2 regions of the Shinella agrisoli genome follow, and region 1 is predicted to be linked to the other one. Evidence: riboswitches for the same ligand, from Rfam matches in the RefSeq annotation. Region 1 holds a riboswitch; the other holds the start of a gene.
What was found. A riboswitch is a leader RNA that binds a small molecule or an ion and turns the genes downstream of it on or off. The one in region 1 is predicted to bind S-adenosylmethionine.
Positions count from the first base shown of each region.

Region 2: linked by a shared signal. The riboswitch ahead of ACIIOY_RS10245 (O-succinylhomoserine sulfhydrylase) and the one ahead of metA (homoserine O-acetyltransferase MetA) in region 1 are both predicted to bind S-adenosylmethionine.

Region 1 is NZ_JBJIEP010000037.1:18,814-29,341, forward strand. Features, by position in the region: gene ACIIOY_RS25260 (hypothetical protein) at 1-121, shown strand, start outside; gene ACIIOY_RS25265 (SIR2 family protein) at 133-984, opposite strand; gene ACIIOY_RS25270 (ParA family protein) at 981-1,976, opposite strand; gene ACIIOY_RS25275 (helix-turn-helix domain-containing protein) at 2,336-2,539, opposite strand; gene ACIIOY_RS25280 (methyl-accepting chemotaxis protein) at 3,036-4,940, opposite strand; gene ACIIOY_RS25285 (aldose epimerase family protein) at 5,085-6,101, opposite strand; gene ACIIOY_RS25290 (GNAT family N-acetyltransferase) at 6,201-6,653, opposite strand; gene metA (homoserine O-acetyltransferase MetA) at 6,656-7,579, opposite strand; SAM riboswitch at 7,638-7,715, opposite strand; gene ACIIOY_RS25300 (hypothetical protein) at 7,820-8,050, opposite strand; gene ACIIOY_RS25305 (ABC-F family ATP-binding cassette domain-containing protein) at 8,193-10,016, opposite strand; gene ACIIOY_RS25310 (thiamine diphosphokinase) at 10,020-10,528, opposite strand, start outside.
Region 2 is NZ_JBJIEP010000008.1:19,906-30,433, reverse strand. Features, by position in the region: gene pstA (phosphate ABC transporter permease PstA) at 1-587, shown strand, start outside; gene pstB (phosphate ABC transporter ATP-binding protein PstB) at 600-1,415, shown strand; gene phoU (phosphate signaling complex protein PhoU) at 1,454-2,179, shown strand; gene phoB (phosphate regulon transcriptional regulator PhoB) at 2,200-2,883, shown strand; gene ACIIOY_RS10270 (GcrA family cell cycle regulator) at 3,026-3,556, opposite strand; gene ACIIOY_RS10265 (aspartate aminotransferase family protein) at 3,982-5,172, shown strand; gene argF (ornithine carbamoyltransferase) at 5,204-6,115, shown strand; gene ACIIOY_RS10255 (Hsp33 family molecular chaperone) at 6,311-7,303, shown strand; gene apaG (Co2+/Mg2+ efflux facilitator ApaG/CorD) at 7,328-7,720, opposite strand; gene ACIIOY_RS10245 (O-succinylhomoserine sulfhydrylase) at 7,845-9,029, opposite strand; SAM riboswitch at 9,073-9,151, opposite strand; gene ACIIOY_RS10240 (2'-deoxycytidine 5'-triphosphate deaminase) at 9,231-10,337, shown strand; partial or broken gene ACIIOY_RS10235 (ABC transporter ATP-binding protein) at 10,503-10,528, shown strand, end outside.

The sequences.
Region 1 (10,528 bases):
GTCGCAGAACCCAGCTTTGCAAAAGTCGATGAAGATCTATCACTATAATTCGGATTTTCGCAGTATCGCTGCACATGCCGAAGACCGGATGAGAGCTACTCGAACGGATCTGCATTTGTGAGTAATTCGGAATCAGCTTGGGAGGGGTGGGGCAGTGTCCATAATATCTGCAAGTATCTTTAGCGAGGATAATAGCTCCTCATGATGGTTTGCCGGGTTGTACATAAGGCATTTCAGGTTGCGGTTAGCACGAAGCGACTTGACCATGTCAGGTGCTATCCGTGACGGTGTGACAAGGTAGTGAGGCCGTGAATTGGGAAAATTGAACCGCTGGTTCTCAAGCAACAGAGCAAGATCCGGATCAGATATACCACAGCCAATCAACAAGAACGTGTGAGACAGCAAGCATGCGTCAAGCACGTCATAAAATGCCGCGTGTGCAACTCGTGCTTTGGCATAATCGTGATTTGAGAAAACCAGCTCATTGGGGTGATCAATGGAGCCATGCACCTTAATTATATGTGTTCGATCTTCACGAAGAAAATTATGCACGTCTGGGTCGGAGAAACGTTTTACAGTGACTAGCCCACCCGTCTCCGCAGTTACGAAGTTCTCAAAGATCTGGTCAAAATTAGGCGTCATGTATATGCGCTGGTCTAATTTGAATATGACTTTATGTATCTCCGCTGGCACGTACGCTGGCGTAACAAAACATTCTCTAAGGAAGGGTTCCCAGTCCTCTTCCATCTTCGCCTTTAGCCATTCGCACGCATGTAGGAGATCGTTTGCATTGAGGGCTTTCTTGATATGGGCTGTGCCTTTCGCGCCTATTCGTTCAAGGCCAGCTTGAAGAAATTCTGTCCAAAGTGGTGGTCGGGTTATCCCATCCTTGCCCACCGAATTTTTAGAGACACCGCTGCCGATAAAGACGACAACGCGCCGCGATTGGAGGTCGAGTTTTAATTGATTTGGCCAATCAATCATCGAGCGATCCCTACTCGATTGAGGATTTCCTCAGCGACTACTCCAAAAGTATCCTTCGCTTCTTTGACCTTCGAGAAATGCGCTCCTCGGACACCATCACTGGCTTTCAGGCCGAATACTGGAGCCCTCGCTGTTTGCGACATCGGTATCAAGCTATGTAGATTAGGAATCTCGCCAAGCGAAAATACGTTGGTCAATGCTGGCGAAGGCGCGACTGAGGAAAGCTCTGAAGCGACAATTTCCTCGAATTGTTTCATAATCTTCTCATATGCGTTCACAGCACGCTTAGTACCAGAACCGTCCGTCTTTGCTATGTAATGTTGAGATGCGTAGCCTAGAAAGCCAAGCTTTCTTGCTAGGGCAGTGTCGACCTCATCAGGATCGTCAACATTTGCTACCCCGACCTCCCATTGTTTCCGCCACTTTGTTAACCACGCTGCGATGTTGTCGATTGCTTTGACACTGAATATGTCGATCGACATCGGTGCGAGAAAGAAGTCGCTGGCAAGCAGGACTGCTCGATTAATCGACCCCAATGAGGGGCCTACGTCGAAAAACACAATATCGTAATGCTCACAGCGCTTCATAAGCTCTGCAAACATCAGTGTCGTCCTCATGCCACGAGAGTCACCGCCGACAGCAGATCCCCAATCCTTCGCTAACAGGTCTTCGGTCAAGGCGAGCCTCGGATCGCCAGGCAAAACGTCAACTCCAAAGCGCGGGCTCAAAGTCACATTTAGATCCCGGCTGTAGCCTTTTCCTAGCGAGAGCGGGCGAATAATGTTATAAACGGTAAAAGAAGATGTTTCCTCGTAGAAGTAGGATAGCTTCTTGTCTTCAAACATGTATTGCGTAGCGTTGCACTGAGGATCGGCGTCTATTACAAGCACTTTAAGATTTCGTTGCACTGCAGCATAGGCGGCTACATTGCAAAGCAATGTAGTCTTCCCTACGCCACCCTTGTTATTAAAAAAAGCTATTGATATTGCCATGATTCTCATCCTGTACCACTTACGACAGTAAAGCCAAGATAGGGATAAAAAGCTAGGTATTTTCAGGCTATGTAGCCGAAATTAAGCTCAGTTTTTCGCGAAACTCCTGACCTTTGCCACGCACAGCTTTCCCCTTTAAAAATTTCATCGTAAGAATCAGTAGAAAAAATTAAAATTTCGCGACGTATTTTTGCTAAGGTGAATGATCACGTTGGGGCCAGAGTTTGCCACAGCCACCGCCCAGTTGACGGCCCGCTTTCGATTGTTGCTCTCCGAAAGCCGCCTTTCGGCTCCCCATCCCATCTCCGACATGTCCAGGTCGACGCAGCAATGACCGTTTTGAAGTGCCAAAAGCGGCCTTAGACGCTATCCTCCGCCTGCACTATTAAGTCGCACGCATCAACACCGATCGCACGGCACACGGCCACGAACTCTGCCGCATCAAGCCGGCGCTCTCGAAGCTCATACTTCGACACAAATGTCTGGCGTTGTCCCAGGCGCACGCCAACCTCCGTTTGGGTGAGCCCTGCGTCTTTTCGAGCTGCAATCAGCAGATCGATCATACGACGATAAAGATCGGAGCGAATCGAAGACAAAGGAAGCGCCAATTCAAGGACCAGCGCTTCAGTAAGACCCGATTTTGGACTACCCCAAATTAGGGTATTTGAGGGTACTGCACGCGCAATATGATTCGGAGGAGCGCGTGAAGGACCAGTACTTCGGGGACATCAACGATTACCGGAAGTATGCGCTGTTGCGCGCGCTGTCGTCGGGCGGCGCAAACTGCATCGGCGTATGTTGGATGCTGACGCCGTCAGATGGAAGATCAGACGGCAACAAGCTGGCCTATCTGCAGCAGCCCGAGCGTCATCGCCACGTCGATCCGGAACTGTTCGACATATTGACTCACGCGGGCGCCGAACCAGATGGCCGTCGTTTAGCGACGATAGAGGACAGCGGTGCCATTCCCGGCGCGTTCTGCCCCCGTCGCTGCGCCGGGCCTTGCCTAAAGGAATGCCGGCAAGAGCGTGCAGCGGTCTTGGGTCGGGAGCGGCAAACCTATGCGGCCCGGCGCTGCTGCACCGCGCCGGTTCGCCCGTCGCCGATGTGGAACTGCGAGAGGGCGGCCTGGAGCTGGGCGGCTTCGCTGGCGAGGACCTGGCTTGCGGCGGTGGCTTCCTCCACCATCGCGGCGTTCTGCTGGGTCATCTGGTCCATCTGGTTGACGGCGGTGTTGATTTCGCCGAGGGCAGCGGACTGTTCCTGCGCGGCGCGGGCGATCGAGACGACGTGGTCGTTGACGCGGTTCACGAGGTCCTTGATCTCCGAGAGCACATCGCCGGTCGACAGCACCAGCGAGACGCCGCCCTTCACTTCGCCGGCGGACGCGTTGATCAGCGCCTTGATCTCCTTGGCGGCATTGGCGGAGCGCTGGGCGAGCTCGCGCACCTCCTGGGCGACGACGGCAAAGCCGCGGCCGGCATCCCCCGCGCGCGCCGCCTCGACGCCGGCGTTGAGGGCGAGCAGGTTCGTCTGGAAGGCGATCTCGTCGATCACCGAGATGATCTGGCTGATCTTCTGCGAGGACTGCTCGATACGGCCCATCGCGTCGATGGCGTTCTGCACGATGTCGCCGGACTTCTCGGCACTTTCCTTCGCCTCGCCGACGATCTGCGAGGCCTCGATGGCACGGGCCGTGGAGGTCTTCACCGTGGTGGTGATCTCCTCCAGCGCAGCGGCGGTTTCCTCCAGCGAGGCCGCCTGCTGCTCGGTACGGTGGGCGAGCTGGTCGGCAGCGGCGGAAAGCTCGCGGGAATTGCCGGTGATCGTGCCGGCGGTGGAGAGGATGCCGGCCATCGTGCTGCGCAGCGTCAGCATGGCGCCGTTGACGTTCGCCTGGAGCTCGGCGAAATCGCCCTGGAAGTGGCCGCTCATCTCCTGCGTCAGGTCGGCATGGGAGAGCGAGGCGATCACGCGGCGCACCTCGCTGACGCCCCTGTCGACGTTCTCGACCAGCTCGTTGACGCTGGTGGCGAAGCGGCGGAGGTCCTCGTCCTCATAGGTCTTGGTGATGCGGCGCGAGAAGTCGCCGGCAGCGGCGGCGGCGACGATCGTGCTGATGTTCGATTGCAGGTCCCTGCTCTGGGCCTGCAGGGCGGCCTCCTGCGCCTCCATCTCGCGCATCTGCATCTCGTTGGCGCGGAAGACGTCGAGCGTGCGCGCCATGGCGCCGATCTCGTCCTTGCGCTCGGTGTAGGGGATGGCGTCGTCGAGCTTGCCGGCGGCAAGGTTGGACATCACGCTGGTCAGGCGCTGGATCGGGCGCACGATGCCGTTGCGGGCAAGGAACATGCTGAGCAGCATGCCCGCGACGATGCAGACGAAGGCGGTGGCGAGCAGTACGACCTGCGTCGTCGTCGAGCGGGAGATGGCGACGGCACGCGACCCCGAAAGCGTCTCGGCGGAATAGGTCGTGTATTCCTTGAGTGCGGCGGTGACGGCCTTCTGGCCTTCCAGCGCCTTGTCGAGCGCGGCGAGGATCGCGGCGCGGTCCCCGCCCTTCTGCGCGGCGACGGCGACCATGGCGCGGATGTCCTCGAAGTAGGGCGTCATGGCGGCGCGGACGCCGTCGAGCAGCTTTTCCTCGTTGGCATCGGCGGTCGAGGCGATCTTCGGCAGGCGGTCGAGCATTTCCTTGGCGCGCTTTTCCGTTTCGGCGGCAAAGTCCGCCGCCTTTTCCGGCGCCATGGCGAGCTGGTAGGTCATGCGGCTGATGGCGATGACGTCGATGCGCAGGTCCATGGCTTCGCGGGCCACCTCCTCGCGCGCGCCGGTATCGGACAGCGCCGCGCCGAGCGAGACGAGGCCGCGGCTGCCGACGGCGGCGATGGTGCCGGCGGCGATGCCCATCAGGAGAACGAGAAGGCCGACTTTCCGGGAAATGGAGAGATCCGAGATTTTCATGGGCAGGTCCCTCGGGCGACCGGCGCTGTCCTGGCGCGTTCAAGCCCGCACAACCCGGCATCATCCCGGGTCCGTCAGGCCGTTTTCCGCTACAAAGGTTTCGATTTTATTGCGCTGCGAGACGAGCTTTGGCGAGGCCGCCGGTCAGCCTCTGCGGAAGGCGTAGTCCGTCTCCTGCCGCAGCACCTCGCCGGGCCTGAGGACGGCGTTGGGGAAACCGGCATGGTTGACCGCATCCGGCCAGATCTGGGTCTCCAGGCACAAGCCGGCGAAGGCGCCGTAGCTGCGGCCGCCGAGCCCCGCAACGGGCGGGTGGACCTTGGAGCCGGTATAAAGCTGGACGCCCGGTTCCGTCGTCGACACGTTCAGCGAGAGGCCCGAAACGGGGCTGCGCACCTCGGCCACGGAGCGTTTCGCCCGCCTTTCCGGCGAGAGGCAGAAATTGTGGTCGAAGGCGACGCCGCCCGCTTGCGTCTGCCGGCGCAGCGGCGTCCAGTCGCGAAGGTCGAAGGGCGTGCCGGCGACCGGGCGGATCTCGCCGGTGGGGATCAGGTTCTCGTCGACGGGCAGGTAATGCTCGGCCTCAAGGCGGATCTCGTGGCCGAGGGCATCGGCGCCGCCATCAAGGTTGAAATAGCTGTGCTGGCACAGATTGGCCGGCGTCGGCGCGTCGGCGGTCGCCTCGTAGACGACGGAGAGCACGCCGTCGCCGGGCAGCCGGTAGGTGCAGGTGATGGCGCAGTTGCCGGGATAGCCGGCGCGGCCGGCGGGATCCGTCAGCGCCAGGGCGACGAAGTCGCTGCCCTGGTCCGCGATCCGCCAGTTCTGCCGGCCGGTGCCGTCGCCGCCGCCGTGCAGGTGCGTGACGCCGCCCTCGTTGCATTCGAGCTGGTAGTCGGTGCCGTCGATGGAGAAGCGCCCGCCGCCGATGCGGTTGGCGCAGCGGCCCGGCGTCGCGCCGAAATAGGGGGAGTGCTCCAGGTAGGAGGCGAGATCCTCGAAGCCGAGCACCAGCGGCGCGTCGTGCCCCTGAAGCCGCAGGTCCTGGATGACCGCACCCCAGGTCAGCACATGGGCGGTCAGCCCGCCGCCGGTGATCGTGATGCGCTCGACCGCCTCGCCCGAAGCCAGGCGACCGAAGATTTCATTTCCTGCACCCACGCTTGCGTCTCCTCCGCCGGCTGCTCCCCACGGGCGGCAACCTGCTGCAATTCCATTCGGCCTGCAACCCAAAAAAGTCATACTTTTTGCAAATCCCGCTCAGGGGGTTTTCTGGTAGATGATGAAGGGCGTCTTGTCGGCGATGCGGTCGTAGAGGCGGCGCGCGGTCGCGTTGGTCTCCTGCGTCATCCAGTAGACCTTCGGCGCGCCCGCTTCCTGCGCCTTGGCGTAGACGCCCTCGATGAGCGCCCGGCCGACGCCCGTGCCGCGCACCTCGGGATCGGCATAGAGATCCTGCAGGTAGCAGATATTGCCGAGCGTCCAGCAGGAGCGGTGGAAGAGGTAGTGGGCGAGGCCGACCGGCTTGCCGTCGAGCGTGGCGAGGAGGCCGCGGAACTCCCCTTCCGCCGCCTCGCCCGTCAGCCGGGCGAAGGTGGTCGAAAAGATCTCTTCCGGCAGCACCGTCTCGTAGAAGGCGAGATAGGCGATCCACAGGCGCCGCCATTCGCCTTCGTCGTCACTGTGCAGAGGGCGGATGACGAGGCGGCTCATGCTCAGGCTCCCGTTCCGATCTTTTCCAGGTCATAGGGCGTAGTCTGATAGATCTCGTTGATCCAGTTGCCGAAGAGCAGGTGCGCATGGCCGCGCCAGCGGTTCTGCGGCGGCAGCGACGGATCGTTGTGCGGAAAATAGTTCTTCGGCAGCTTGATCGGCACCCCGGCCGAGACGTCGCGGAAATATTCGTCGGCAAGCGAGGTGGAATCGTATTCCACGTGGTTGAAGATGTAGAGCCGGTTGCCGGCCTTCTCCTCGACGAGGCACACGCCCGTCTCGTCGGAATCGAGCAGGATCTCGAGCCCCGGCACGTTGCGGATGTCCTCGGCGCGGATCTCCGTCCAGCGCGAGACGGGCACCTCGAAATTGTCGGAAAAGCCGTTGAGGTAGACCGAAGAGGGCTTGCGGTTGTTGTGGCGGTAGACGCCGAAGGCCTTTTCCTCCAGCGTGTGCTTCGGCACGCCGTGGAAATGGTAGATCGCCGCCATCGCGCCCCAGCAGACGTTCAGGGTCGAGTGCACGTTGGTCGTCGTCCAGTCGAAGATCTGCTTCATCTCGTCCCAGTAGGTGACGTCCTCGAAGTCAAGCGTCTCCACCGGGGCACCGGTGATGATGAAGCCGTCGAACTTGCGGTGGCGCACCTCCTCCCACGTGTCGTAGAAGGCGAGCAGGTGGTCTTCCGATGTGTTCTTGGCGCGGTGGCCGCCGACGCGCACCAGCGACAGCTCCACCTGGAGCGGCGTCGCGCCGACGAGGCGGGCCATCTGCACTTCCGTCTTGATCTTGTTCGGCATGAGGTTGAGCAGCCCGATCTGCAGCGGGCGGATATCCTGCCGGATCGCCACCGTTTCGGTCATCACCCTGACGCCCTCGTGGACGAGGGTTTCGAAGGCGGGGAGCGTATCGGGAATCTTGATGGGCATGTCTCACTCGATCGAAAAACAAAACCGGCCGCAACGATGTCGCAACCGGTCCACGGAAGGTCTGCCTTTCGCGGCCCTTTAGCGACTTGTTTAACGTGGCTGCAAGCCGGCCGGCCAAATCACCACGGACGCCTTAGATAACGCCACTCCGCCCGCGAATCAATCCGCCCGCGAACGAGGCGCCGAGGCCCGGATGCGGCAAGCATCCGGGCCTCGGCCTTTCCTGAAGAGGAGCACGGCTCAGTAGTGGCTGTAGTGCTTCTTCCTGATGATGATCTTCGCGCCGTAGTGGCCGCCGTGATGCTTCCAGCGCTTGACGAAGCGGTACGGCTTGTAGCTGTGGTGCTTGTAAGCGTAGCTCTTGTAGCCGTAGTGCTTGTGGCCGTAGCCGTAGTGACCGGCCTGGGACGGAGCGGCGAAGGAAACGGCGGCGACGGCAGCGACGACGGCGGACATGATGAACTTGCGCATGGGACTCTCCTGATCTCTTTCGGGTTGCAGGATGAGTTCCTCTCATCCAGTGACCCGACTGTCCCATATCGCCGGGGCCGGCGCTGTTCCGGAGGGAACAGGGCCATGACGACGAAGAGGGCGGCGATCGCCTCAAGGGCGCTCAGCCCTCCAGTTCCTCCCGCAGCATTTCCAGCTCAAGCCATTCCTCTTCCATATTCGTCAGCCTGTCGCGCAGCTTCTCCATCTCGGCGGCGAGCGTGTTGAAGGCCGCCGGATCCTTGCTGAAGAGGGCGGGGTCGGCCATCTTCGCCTCGCGGGCGGCGATCTCCTTCCCGATCTTCTCCATCTCCTTCGGCAGGTTTTCGAGCGCGAATTTCTGCTTGTAGGAGAGCTTTGCCTTGCCCTTGCCTTCCGCGGGCGCGGCCGGCGCCTCCGGCGCCTTCGCCTTCCCGGCCTTTTCCGCCCTGCGCTTCTCCTCGGCCCTGCCGCGGCGCTGCGCCATCATGTCGGTATAGCCGCCGGCATATTCGATCCAACGGCCGTCCGGGCTTTCCGGGTCGGCGGGCGCGATGGTCGAGGTGACGGTGCGGTCGAGGAAGTCGCGGTCGTGGCTGACGAGCAGCACCGTGCCGGCAAAGCCGGCGACGATCTCCTGGAGGAGGTCGAGCGTCTCGATGTCGAGGTCGTTGGTCGGCTCGTCGAGGATGAGGAGGTTCGTCGGCCGCGAGAGGATGCGCGCCAGCATCAGCCGGGCGCGCTCGCCGCCAGAAAGGTTGCGAATCGGCGTGCGGGCCTGCTCCGGCTGGAAGAGGAATTCCTTCATGTAGCCGGTGACATGGCGCTGCTCGCCGTTGACCAGCAGCGTCTCGCCGCGCCCGTCCGTCAGGTAGTGGGCGAGCGTGTCGTCGAGGTCGAGATCCTCGCGGCGCTGGTCGAGCGTGGCGATCTCCAGGTTCGTGCCGAGCTTCACCGTGCCGCTGTCGGGCGCGAGCTGGCCCGTCAGCATCTTCAGGAGCGTGGTCTTGCCCGCGCCGTTCGGGCCGACGAGGCCGATGCAATCGCCGCGGTGCACGCGGATCGAGAAGGGGGCGACGATGGTGCGCTCGCCGTAGCTCTTGGTGATCTTCTCCGCCTCGATGACCAGCTTGCCGGATTCCTGCGCGTCGGAGGCGCTGGCCTGCACGCTGCCCTGCGGGCCCTTGTGGCCGCGGTGGCGGGCGCGCATGTCCTGCAATTCGCCGAGGCGGCGCATGTTGCGCTTGCGGCGCGCGGTGACGCCGTAGCGCAGCCAGTGCTCCTCGCGCTCGATCGCCTTGCCGAGCTTGTGCTGCTCCAGTTCCTCGGCCTCCAGCACCTCGTCGCGCCAGGCCTCGAAATAGGCAAAGCCGCGGTTCAGCCGGCGCGACTGGCCGCGGTCGAGCCAGACGGTAGCGTTCGAGACCTTCTCCAGGAAGCGCCGGTCGTGCGAGATGACGACGAGGGCCGAGCGGGTCGATTGCAATTCGCCTTCCAGCCATTCGATGGTGGGCAGGTCGAGGTGGTTGGTCGGCTCGTCGAGGAGGAGGATGTCCGGCTCCGGCGCCATCACGCGGGCGAGCGCCGCCCGGCGCGCCTCGCCGCCCGAAAGCGCCTTCGGATCCTCAGCGCCGGAAAGGCCGAGATGTTCCAGGAGATAGGTGACGCGGTAGGGGTCGTCGGAGGGGCCGAGGCCGGCTTCCGCATAGGCGGCGACCGTGTCGTAGCCGTCGAAATCCGGCGCCTGGTGCAGGCAGCGGATCGTCGCGGACGGATGGCGGAAGACCTCGCCGGACTGCGCCTCGGCAAGGCCGGCGGCGATCTTCATCAGCGTCGACTTGCCCGAGCCGTTGCGGCCGACGAGGCATATGCGGTCGCCCGGCTCGACCTGCAGGCTCGCGCCGGCAAGCAGCGGCGTGCCGCCGAAGCTCAAGGATATGTCGTCGAGTTTGAGGATGGGCGGTGCCAAGGGTCAGGCTCCTGAAAGATCGTAGGGGCGGGCGATGAGGATCGCGCGGCCGGAGGCGAGCGAAAGGCGGACCGGCCCTTCCGCGACGTTGGAAATGGTGCGCGACGAGCCGAAGGGCAAGGAGAAGTCGGCGAGCGGATAGCGCACGTTGCCGATGAAGAGGCCGGCAAGCGGCGACAGGCCGAGGATCGAGAAGAGGCTGCCCCTCGGCAGGTCGATCTCGCGGCTGCCGGGCAGGAGCGGCCAGGCCTCCTCCTCGCCGGACGTGAGCTTGACGGCAAAGCCCTCCTCCTCCAGGGAAACGGCGTGGATGAGATGCATCAGCGCATGGTCGCTGCGCTCGCCGCCGAGCGCGCCGGCCAGCAGGATCCTTCTGGCGCCGCGCTCGGTCGCGACCGAGACGGCGAGCGCGCCGTCCGTCTCGTTCTTGGCGGCGGGATAGGGCTGGCGCTCGATCTGCGGCCAGGCGGCAATGAGCTCCGCAGGCGTGGAATCGAAGTCGCCGACCCAGA
Region 2 (10,528 bases), on a different contig from region 1:
ACCTCGAGGAATTCGCGCCGAAGAACCGCTTCACCGACCTCATCGAGGTCAACATCAACAACCTTGCCGCCGTGCCGTCCATCGTCTACGGCCTGCTCGGCCTTGCCGTCTTCGTCAACTTCGCCGGCTTCCCGCGCTCGGCGGCCCTCGTCGGCGGCCTGGTGCTGACGCTGATGACGCTGCCGACGATCATCATCGCGACCCGCGCGGCGCTGAAGGCCGTGCCGCCGTCGATCCGCTCGGCGGCCCTGGGTCTCGGCGCCTCGAAGATGCAGACCGTGTTCCACCACGTCCTGCCGCTCGCCATGCCGGGCATCCTGACGGGCACGATCATCGGCCTCGCCCACGCTCTCGGCGAGACCGCCCCGCTCCTCCTCATCGGCATGGTCGCCTTTGTCGCCGACGTTCCGGCAACCCCGCTCGACCCGGCGACGGCGCTTCCGGTGCAGATCTACATGTGGGCGAACGAGGCCGAACGCGCCTTCGTGGAGCGCACCTCGGGCGCCATCATCGTGCTCCTCATCTTCCTCATCCTGATGAATGTTGGTGCAATCCTGTTGCGCCGCCGCTTCGAACGGCGTTGGTAAAGGAACAGACAGATGAACATCATGTCAGAAGCAGCAGTCGAGAAAGCGCTGGACAAGAAAATGAACGACATTTCCTACAAGATGATCGGCAAGGACGTTTCGGTCTACTATGGTGAGAAGCGTGCCCTTTACGACGTCAACCTCAACGTCCGCGAAAACACCGTGACCGCCCTCATCGGCCCGTCGGGCTGCGGCAAGTCCACCTTCCTGCGCACGCTGAACCGCATGAACGACACGATCGACGGCTGCCGCGTCACCGGCCGCATCACGCTCGATTCCGATGACATCTACGATCCGGCGATCGACGTCGTGGAGCTGCGCGCCCGCGTCGGCATGGTCTTCCAGAAGCCGAACCCGTTCCCGAAGTCGATCTACGAGAATGTCGCCTACGGCCCGCGCATCCATGGCCTCGCCAAGACGAAGGCCGACATGGACGCCGTCGTCGAGCAGAGCCTGCAGAAGGCGGGCCTCTGGAACGAGGTGAAGGACCGCCTGCAGGAGTCCGGCACCGGCCTTTCCGGCGGCCAGCAGCAGCGCCTTTGCATCGCCCGCGCCGTCGCCGTCAGCCCGGAGGTCATCCTGATGGACGAGCCCTGCTCGGCGCTGGACCCGATCGCGACGGCCAAGGTCGAGGAACTGATCCACGAGCTGCGCGCCAACTTCACCATCGTCATCGTGACGCACTCGATGCAGCAGGCGGCCCGCGTCTCGCAGCGCACCGCCATGTTCCACCTCGGCAACCTCGTCGAGGAGAACGACACGGACAAGATGTTCACCAACCCGGACGACCAGCGCACGCAGGACTACATCATGGGCCGCTTCGGCTGACGCCCGTTTTCCTGACCACGCGCAGCAAGGACAAAGCCATGCCGACCCATATCGTCTCGATCTACGACGAAGAACTGAAGTACCTTTCCCGCCGCATCTCCGAAATGGGCGGCACCGCCGAGCAGATGGTGTCGGATTCCGTCCGCGCCCTCGTCACCACCGACGCGGCGCTGGCGCAGAAGGTGATCTCGGAAGACGTCATCCTCGACAATGCCGAGCGCCAGATCAACGAGAAGGCGATCGTCACCATCGCCAAGCGCCAGCCGATGGCGGCGGACCTGCGCGAGATCATGGGCGCGATCCGCATCGCGGCCGAGCTGGAGCGCGTCGGCGACCTCGGCAAGAACACCGCCAAGCGTGTCATCGCCGTGCAGAGCTCGGGCATGCCGCGCAAGCTCGCCCGCGGCCTCGAGCACCTTGCCGAGCTCGCCCTGATGCAATTGAAGGAAGTGCTCGACGTCTTCGCCACGCGCTCGGTCGACAAGGCCAAGGCCATCCGCGAGCGCGACGACGAGATCGACGCGATCTACACCTCGCTGTTCCGCGAGCTCCTGACCTACATGATGGAGGATCCGCGCAACATCACGCCCTGCACGCACCTCCTGTTCTGCGCCAAGAACATCGAGCGCATCGGCGACCATGCGACGAACATCGCCGAAACCATCTACTACATGGCGACCGGCTCGCAGCCCGAGGGCGAGCGCCCGAAGGACGATACCTCGACGTCGGTGGTTGCCGCCGGCACCAGCGACGTCTCCGAGTAACGAGAGCAGGGTTCAGGTCCATGGTGCCCAGAATTGCCGTCGTGGAAGACGAGGAGGCGCTGAGCGTCCTCCTGCGCTACAATCTCGAGGCCGAAGGCTTCGAGGTCGATACGATCCTCTCCGGTGACGAGGCCGAGATGCGCTTGCAGGAGCGCATGCCGGACCTGCTCATCCTCGACTGGATGCTGCCCGGCGTTTCCGGCATCGAGCTGTGCCGGCGCCTGCGCCAGCGGCCGGAAACCGAGCGCCTGCCGATCATCATGCTGACGGCGCGCGGCGAGGAGAGCGAGCGGGTCCGCGGCCTTGCCACCGGCGCGGACGATTATGTGGTCAAGCCCTTCTCGACGCCGGAGCTCGTCGCCCGCGTGCGCGCCATGCTCCGCCGGGCCAAGCCGGAGGTCGTCTCGACGGTCCTGCGCTGCGGCGACATCGAGCTCGACCGCGAGACGCACCGCGTCCACCGCCGCACCCGCGAAGTGCGCCTCGGCCCGACGGAGTTCCGCCTGCTGGAGTTCCTGATGACCTCGCCAGGCCGCGTCTTCTCCCGCTCGCAGCTCCTCGACGGCGTCTGGGGCCATGACATCTATGTCGACGAGCGCACCGTCGACGTGCATGTCGGCCGCCTGCGCAAGGCGCTCAACTTCGCCAACATGCAGGACGTCATCCGCACAGTCCGCGGCGCCGGCTATTCGCTGGAAGCCTGAGGCGAAAAGTTTCCTCCCAAGGACGGAATGGGCCCTTCGGGGCCTGTTTCGCGTTTTGCGGTGCGTTGACCTCGCCCTTATTCTCCAACCCAGACGAAAACGGGCCCTTCCGGGCCCGCGTCTCAGTCCACGCTCGTGCTGTTCACCGCATCCGCCGCCGCTCGGCCGAGGGCTGGTAGGCGAGGCGCTGGTGGTAGGTGCAATAGGGCGAGTTGTCCGGGGACTCGTTGCCGCAGAAATGGAAGTCGTCGTTCAGCGGATCGCCGATCGGCCATTTGCAGGTGCGCTCGGTGAGCTGCGTCAGTTCCAGCCGGCGCGACATCGGCACGACCACGGCATTGCCGTTGGCCGGAACCGGAAGCTGGTCGCTCTGCGCGTCGAAATCGATCTCTTCCTTGGCGATGGTGTTGCCGGCCGGGCGCGCCACGGTGCGGGCGGTGACGGCGCGGGCCGCGAAGTTGGACGGGCGCGGGGCTGCCGCCGCCGGGCGCTTCGGGCGCGATGCGCTCTGCGTGCCGCCGGCCTTGGCCCGGCCCGGCAGGTTCAACCGGTGCACCTTGCCGATGACCGCGTTGCGGCTGACGCCGCCGAGCTGTGCCGCGATCTGGCTCGCGCTCAGGCCCTCGCTCCAGAGCTTCTTGAGTTTCTCGACGCGCTCGTCTGTCCAGTTCATGCTCTCGTCTCCGTTCGGCGCTCGCAATGCGGGAATCCCTCATCGCGTTCCGGACGGGTCCGGAACTGAACGCCCTAACTCTTTTGGTGACTAGTTCCGCCGCATGCAGCCTAGTAATTGGCCTTTAACCTAGAGTCCGGGGGACTCCGTGACAAGAGTCGCCCGAATCGAGGCGAATCGATTTCGGAGTTTTCCCCAACTTGCTGGTCGGGTGTGACTCGATAGCGACACCTTCCACGCGTGCCGTGAATCCTCACCTTGCGGGAGGTTCAGCCGCATTTCGGCTTGCGATTTTGTTGACATCCCGGGGTGAAATGCCGATAGTGCCGGCATGCCGCCGAAAGGCGGCTTTTGATTTTTCTGATGCCCGGAAAAGTCAAGCCGCAGACACGTTTTTCCGCATCTCTTTTCGGAGGATCCGCGCCATGGCCGATGCCGCGCCGCTCTATGAAACCTATATGCGTGCCCCGCTCCGGTTCACGCGCGGGGAGGGCGTGTGGCTGATTGCCGAAGATGGCGAGCGATATCTCGATTTCGCCGCGGGCGTCGCCGTCAATTCGTTGGGCCACGCCCATCCGCATCTTGTCGCCGCGCTGAAGGACCAGGCCGACAAGGTCTGGCACCTGTCGAACCTCTACGAAGTCCCCGGCCAGGAAAGCCTCGGCCGCAGGCTGGCCGAAGCCACCTTCGCCGACAAGGTGTTCTTCACCAATTCGGGTGCCGAGGCGCTGGAATGCGCGATCAAGACGGCGCGGCGCTATCATTTCGCCAAGGGCCATGCCGGCAAGTACCATATCATCACGTTCGAAGGCGCCTTCCACGGCCGCACGATCGCGACCATCGCGGCGGGCGGGCAGGAGAAGTATCTCGAAGGCTTCGGCCCCAAGGCCCCCGGTTTCCTCCAGGTCCCCTTCGGCGACATCACCGCCGTCAAGGATGCGATCACCGAGGAAACGGCGGCGATCCTGATCGAGCCGGTTCAGGGTGAAGGCGGCATCCGCCCGGTTCCGAAGGAGTTCATGCAGGAGTTGCGCCAGCTGTGCGACGAGTACGGGCTGCTGCTCGTGCTCGACGAGGTGCAGTCCGGCGTCGGCCGCACCGGCCGCCTCTTCGCCCATGAATGGTCCGGCATCACGCCGGACATCATGGCGGTCGCAAAGGGCATCGGCGGCGGCTTTCCGCTCGGCGCCTGCCTTGCCACCGCGGAAGCCGCATCCGGCATGGTCGCCGGCACGCACGGCTCCACCTACGGCGGCAATCCGCTCGCGATGGCCGTCGGCAACGCCGTGCTCGACGTCGTGCTCGAAGACGGCTTCCTCGACCATGTGCGCGCTGTCGCCCTCGTCTTCCGCCAGGGCCTCGCGGCGCTGAAGGACCGCTTCCCGGAGATCGTCGAGGAGATCCGCGGCGAGGGGCTGATGCTCGGCATCAAGGCGAAGATTCCGGCTGCCGACCTGCTGAAGGCTGTGCGCGCGGAAAGGCTGCTCGCCGTCCCGGCGGGCGACAACGTGCTGCGGCTGCTGCCGCCGCTGACGGTGACGGCGGAAGAAGCGCGCGAGGGGCTTGCGCGTATCGAGCGGGCAGCAGAGAAGCTCACGGCCGCCAAGGCCGCCTGAGCAAAGGGACCGGGGACAGACAGGACATACCATGGCCAAGCATTTTCTCGACCTTTCCGCCGTTTCGGAAAGCGATCTGCGCGTCATCATGGACGATGCGCACAAGCGCAAGGCGGCCAGCAAGGCCGGTACGGAAGAGCGGCCTCTCGCCGGCAAGATGCTGGCGATGATCTTCGAGAAGCCCTCCACGCGCACCCGCGTCTCCTTCGATGTCGGCATGCGCCAGCTCGGCGGCGAGACGCTGTTCCTGTCGGGCACCGAAATGCAGCTCGGCCGCGCCGAGACGATCGGCGACACGGCGAAGGTCCTGTCGCGCTACGTCGACGCCATCATGATCCGCACGACCGACCATGCGCGCCTGCTGGAGCTTGCCGAGCACGCCACCGTGCCGGTCATCAACGCGCTGACGGATCTCACCCACCCTTGCCAGATCATGGCCGACATCATGACCTTCGAGGAGCATCGCGGCTCCACGAAGGGCAAGACCTTCGCCTGGACGGGCGACGGCAACAACGTGCTGCACTCCTTCGTCGAGGGCTCCGCCCGTTTCGGCTATACGATGAGGATGGCGGTGCCGATGGGCTCGGAGCCCGACGACAAGATTTTGAACTGGGCGCGCGACAACGGCGGCGACATCCTGCTCGGTCACGACCCGGAAGCGATCGTGGACGGCGTCGATCTCGTCGTCACCGATACCTGGGTCTCCATGAACCAGGAACACCGCGCCCGCGGCCACAACATCTTCCAGCCCTACCAGGTCAACAAGCAGCTGATGGCGCGTGCCGACAGGAACGCCCTCTTCATGCACTGCCTGCCGGCCCATCGCGGCGAGGAGGTGACGGACGAGGTGATCGACGGCCCGCAGTCCGTCGTGTTCGACGAGGCGGAAAACCGCCTGCACGCGCAGAAGTCCATCCTCGCCTGGTGTTTCGGCGTCGTCTGACGCCGCCTTGAAAAACGGGGCTGCCCGCACGATCTAGGGGCCATCACGGGGCGCTGCAAGGCGCTTTTGCTGGCGCATGCCCGCCCGGTATGGAATGATCGGGCGGCAGGGAGCGCTGAATCACGGTAGAACGCTGTCGGACGCGGCCGGGCTGATCGCCCGCCGGCATCGCGGCGTGCAAGGAGCAGAATGACGATGGCTGAAAGTGCCCTGAAACTCGGTGAACCCGGCTTTGCCGGCGACGACCATGTCCTGCCGTTCCAGGTGGAAGGCCTCGATGTGCGCGGGCGCGCCGTGCAGCTCGGCCCGATGCTCGACGGCATCCTGGGCCGGCACGATTATCCCGCGCCGGTTGCGCGGCTGCTCGCCGAGGCGATCACGCTGACCGTGCTGCTCGGCACCTCGCTGAAGTTCGAGGGCAAGCTGATCGTCCAGACCAAGGGCGACGGCCCGGTCGACCTGCTCGTCGCCGATTTTTCCGCGCCGCAGGATGTGCGCGCCTATGCCCGCTTCGACCAGCCGGCGCTCGACGCCGCCGTCGCCGAAGGCAGGACCGAGCCGCACGAGCTGCTCGGCAAGGGCGTCCTCGCCTTCACCATCGACCAGGGCCCGCACACCCAGCGCTACCAGGGCATCGTCCCGCTTGACGGCCACACGCTGGAAGAGATCGCCGGCGTCTATTTCCGCCAGTCGGAGCAGATCCCGACCAAGGTGCGTCTCGGCGTCGCCGAGCTCTACGACCGCGACCCGGCCGGCAAGGCCCGCCATCGCTGGCGGGCGGGCGGCATGGTCGCGCAGTTCCTGCCGCAGGCGCCGGAACGCATGCGGCAGGCCGATCTTCCGGGCGGCGACGGCGAGGAAGTCGGCCACAAGATCGACGACGACGACAACTGGGCCGAAGCCAAGGCGATGGTCGAGACGATCGACGCCGACGAATTGACCGACCCCAATGTCGGCACCGAGCGCCTTCTGTACCGCCTCTTCCACGAGCGCGGCGTGCGCGTCTACCAGCCGCAGCAGGTCTTCGACCGCTGCTCCTGCTCGCGCGAGAAGCTGAAAAACGTTCTGGCCGGGCTCAGCGCGGAAGAGATCGCCGAGACGGCGGACGAGGAGAACGAGATCGCGGTCACCTGCGAATTCTGCTCGACCACCTACCGCTTCGAGGCGTCGGAAGTGCTGCCGCAGTAAAAAAGGGGCAGCCTTTCCGTCCCGTCAGTTCAAGACCCGCACCTGCCCCGGCGTATCCAGCGAGAAGGCGGGGATGGCGACGTCGAAGGCTTCGCCGTTCTCCGCTTCCATGCGATAGCGGCCGAACATGATGCCGGAAGGCGTTTCGAGCGGGCAGCCGGAGGAATATTCGTAGGTGTCGCCCGGGCGCAGCACCGGCTGCTCGCCGATGACGCCCGGCCCGTTGACCTCGTCGACCTGGCCGTTCTGGTCGGTGATGTGCCAGTAGCGCGTCATCAGCCGCACGGCGACGTCCGAATGGTTCGCGATGACCACCCGGTACCCCCAGACGTACCGGCTGTCCTCCGGATCGGACTGGTCGGCCAGATAGTAGGGCTCTACGGTCACTTCGATGTCGCGGGTCAGCGCACGATACATGGGCAAGCCTTGAACTGGTTATATTCAGCTATTCTACAGCAATGTGGCTTCGTCAAGAATATGCAAAGAAGGCGCCGGCCCCTCCGGCCGGCGCCTTCTCGTTGTTTACCTTAATGGCAGCGGCTCACGCGCCGATCTTGGAAAGCGCCCGCGCGAAGTCCTCGACGAGGTCGTCGCTGTCCTCGATGCCGGCGGAAAAGCGCACGGTGCCGGCCGAGATGCCGAGTTCGGCGCGCGCCTCGTCGGTCAGGTTCTTGTGCGTCGTCGTCGCCGGGTGGGTGATGAGGCTCTTGGTGTCGCCGAGGTTGTTGGAGATCTTCACGACCTCCAGCGCGTCCTGCAGCGCGAAGGCCGCCTCCTTGCCGCCCTTCAGCTCGAAGCAGACGAGCGTCGAGCCGCCCGTCATCTGCTTGGCGATGACGTCGGCCTGCGGATGGTCCTTGCGGCCCGGATAGATCACGCGGGCGACCTGATTCTCGCCGGCGAGGAAATCGGCGATGCGGCTCGCATTCTCCGTCTGCTGCTTTACGCGCAGCGGAAGGGTCTCGATGCCCTTCAGGAGCGTCCAGGCATTGAACGGCGACATGGCGGGGCCGGTGTGGCGGAAGTAGTCGTGCAGGTTCTCGTCGATCCACTCTTTGTCGGAAAGCACGATGCCGCCGAGGCAGCGGCCCTGGCCGTCGATGTGCTTGGTGGCGGAATAGACGACGACATGCGCGCCGAGCTCCAGCGGCTTCTGGAAGAGCGGCGTCGCGAAGACGTTGTCGACGACGACCTTGGCGCCGATCTGGTTGGCGAGTTTTGCAACGCCGGCGATGTCGATGACTTCCAGCGTCGGGTTGGTCGGGCTTTCGAGGAAGAAGACCCTGGTGTTCTTCCGGATCGCCTTTTCCCAGTTGGCGAGGTCGCGGCCGTCGACCAGCGTACACTCGATGCCGTATTTCGGCGCCAGCGTCTCGACCACCCAGCGGCAGGAGCCGAAGAGGGCGCGGGCGGCGACGATATGGTCGCCGGCCTTCAGCTGGCAGAGGATCGCGGCGGAAACGGCCGCCATGCCGGAGGCGGTGGCGCGGGCGTCCTCGGCGCCTTCCAGCATGCACATGCGCTTTTCGAACATGTCGTTGGTCGGGCTGCCGTAGCGGGCGTAGATGAAGCCGTTCGTCTCGCCCTTGAAACGGGCTTCCGCGGCTGCGGAGGTGTCATAGACGAACCCCTGCGTCAGAAAGATCGCTTCCGCGGTTTCGCCATGCTGGGAACGGGTGGTGCCGCCGTGGACGAGTTGGGTGGCCGGACGCCAGGACTTGCTCATGTGATCGTCGCCTTCAAACAAAAAAACCGGCCGCGAAAGCAGGCCGGTTCGATACCCGGCCTTTTTAGCTACTTGTTTAACGTGGCTGCAAGCCGGCCGGCCAAATCACCACGGGATAACCCTGCTATTACTGCGCGCCCGCGCTTGCGTCAATTGCCGGCATTTGGTTTTGTTCGGACCTTCTGACGGGACGGGACGATCATGGCTTCTGCGGCACGCAGCACGGGCATTCTGGCGGACCACGCCATTCGCGGCTTGTTCGAAAGCGGCAGGCTGAAGAGCGAGGCCGTGCTCGACGGCGACCAGATCCAGCCGGCGAGCCTGGACCTGCGCCTCGGCGCAAAGGCCTTCCGCGTGCGCGCGAGCTTCCTGCCGGGGCCGTCCCACCTCGTCGCCGACAAGCTCGACCGGCTGCAACTGCACGTCATCGACCTCACGCAGGGCGCGGTGCTGGAAACGGGCTGCGTCTACATCGTGCCGCTGATGGAAAGCCTCGACCTGCCGGCAGGGCTCGCCGCCTCGGCCAACCCGAAGAGCTCCACCGGCCGGCTCGACATCTTCACCCGCGTCATCACCGACCGCGCGCAGGAATTCGACAAGATCCCCGCCGGCTATTCCGGCCCGCTCTATCTCGAGATCTCGCCGCGCACCTTCCCCATCGTCGTGCGCCGCGGCTCGCGCCTCTCGCAGATCCGTTTCCGCAAGGGCAACGCCCTGCTCGGCGAAAGCGAGCTGCTGGCGCTCCATGCATCCGACACGCTGGTCGCCAGCGAGACGCCCAACGTCTCCGGCGGCGGCATCGCGCTTTCCATCGACCTCAAGGGCACCGGCCCGGACGGCCTCATCGGCTATCGCGGCAAGCACCACACCTCGGTCGTCGATGTCGACCGCAAGAACCAGCACGACATCTTCGATTTCTGGGAGCCGCTGTTCAGCCGCGGCCGCAACGAGCTGATCCTCGACCCGGACGAGTTCTACATCCTCGTCTCGCGCGAGGCCGTGCACGTGCCGCCGCTCTATGCGGCGGAGATGACGCCCTTCGATCCGCTCGTCGGCGAGTTCCGCGTGCACTATGCCGGCTTCTTCGATCCCGGCTTCGGCCATGCCCCGGCCGGCGGCTCGGGCAGCCGCGCCGTCCTGGAGGTGCGCAGCCACGAGGTGCCCTTCATCCTCGAGCACGGCCAGATCGTCGGCCGCCTCGTCTACGAGCACATGCTGGACGCGCCGGAAGGCCTCTACGGCTCCGGCCTCGGCTCCAACTACCAGGCGCAGGGCCTGAAGCTCTCCAAGCACTTCCGTGCCGGATAACGCCGTTCCCGCAACGGCTTACGATGGCCGGCCTTAGCCTCGGACGACGCTGCCCTCTCCCAGATATTTCTGCTTTACAAAAGAAATTAAACGTTTTTATTATGATATAAACGTTTAACCCCGGCCGAGTAGCCCAAACGTTGCCGCCGACAGGGGAGGAATCCGTTGGCATCGATCCGTATCGAAAATCT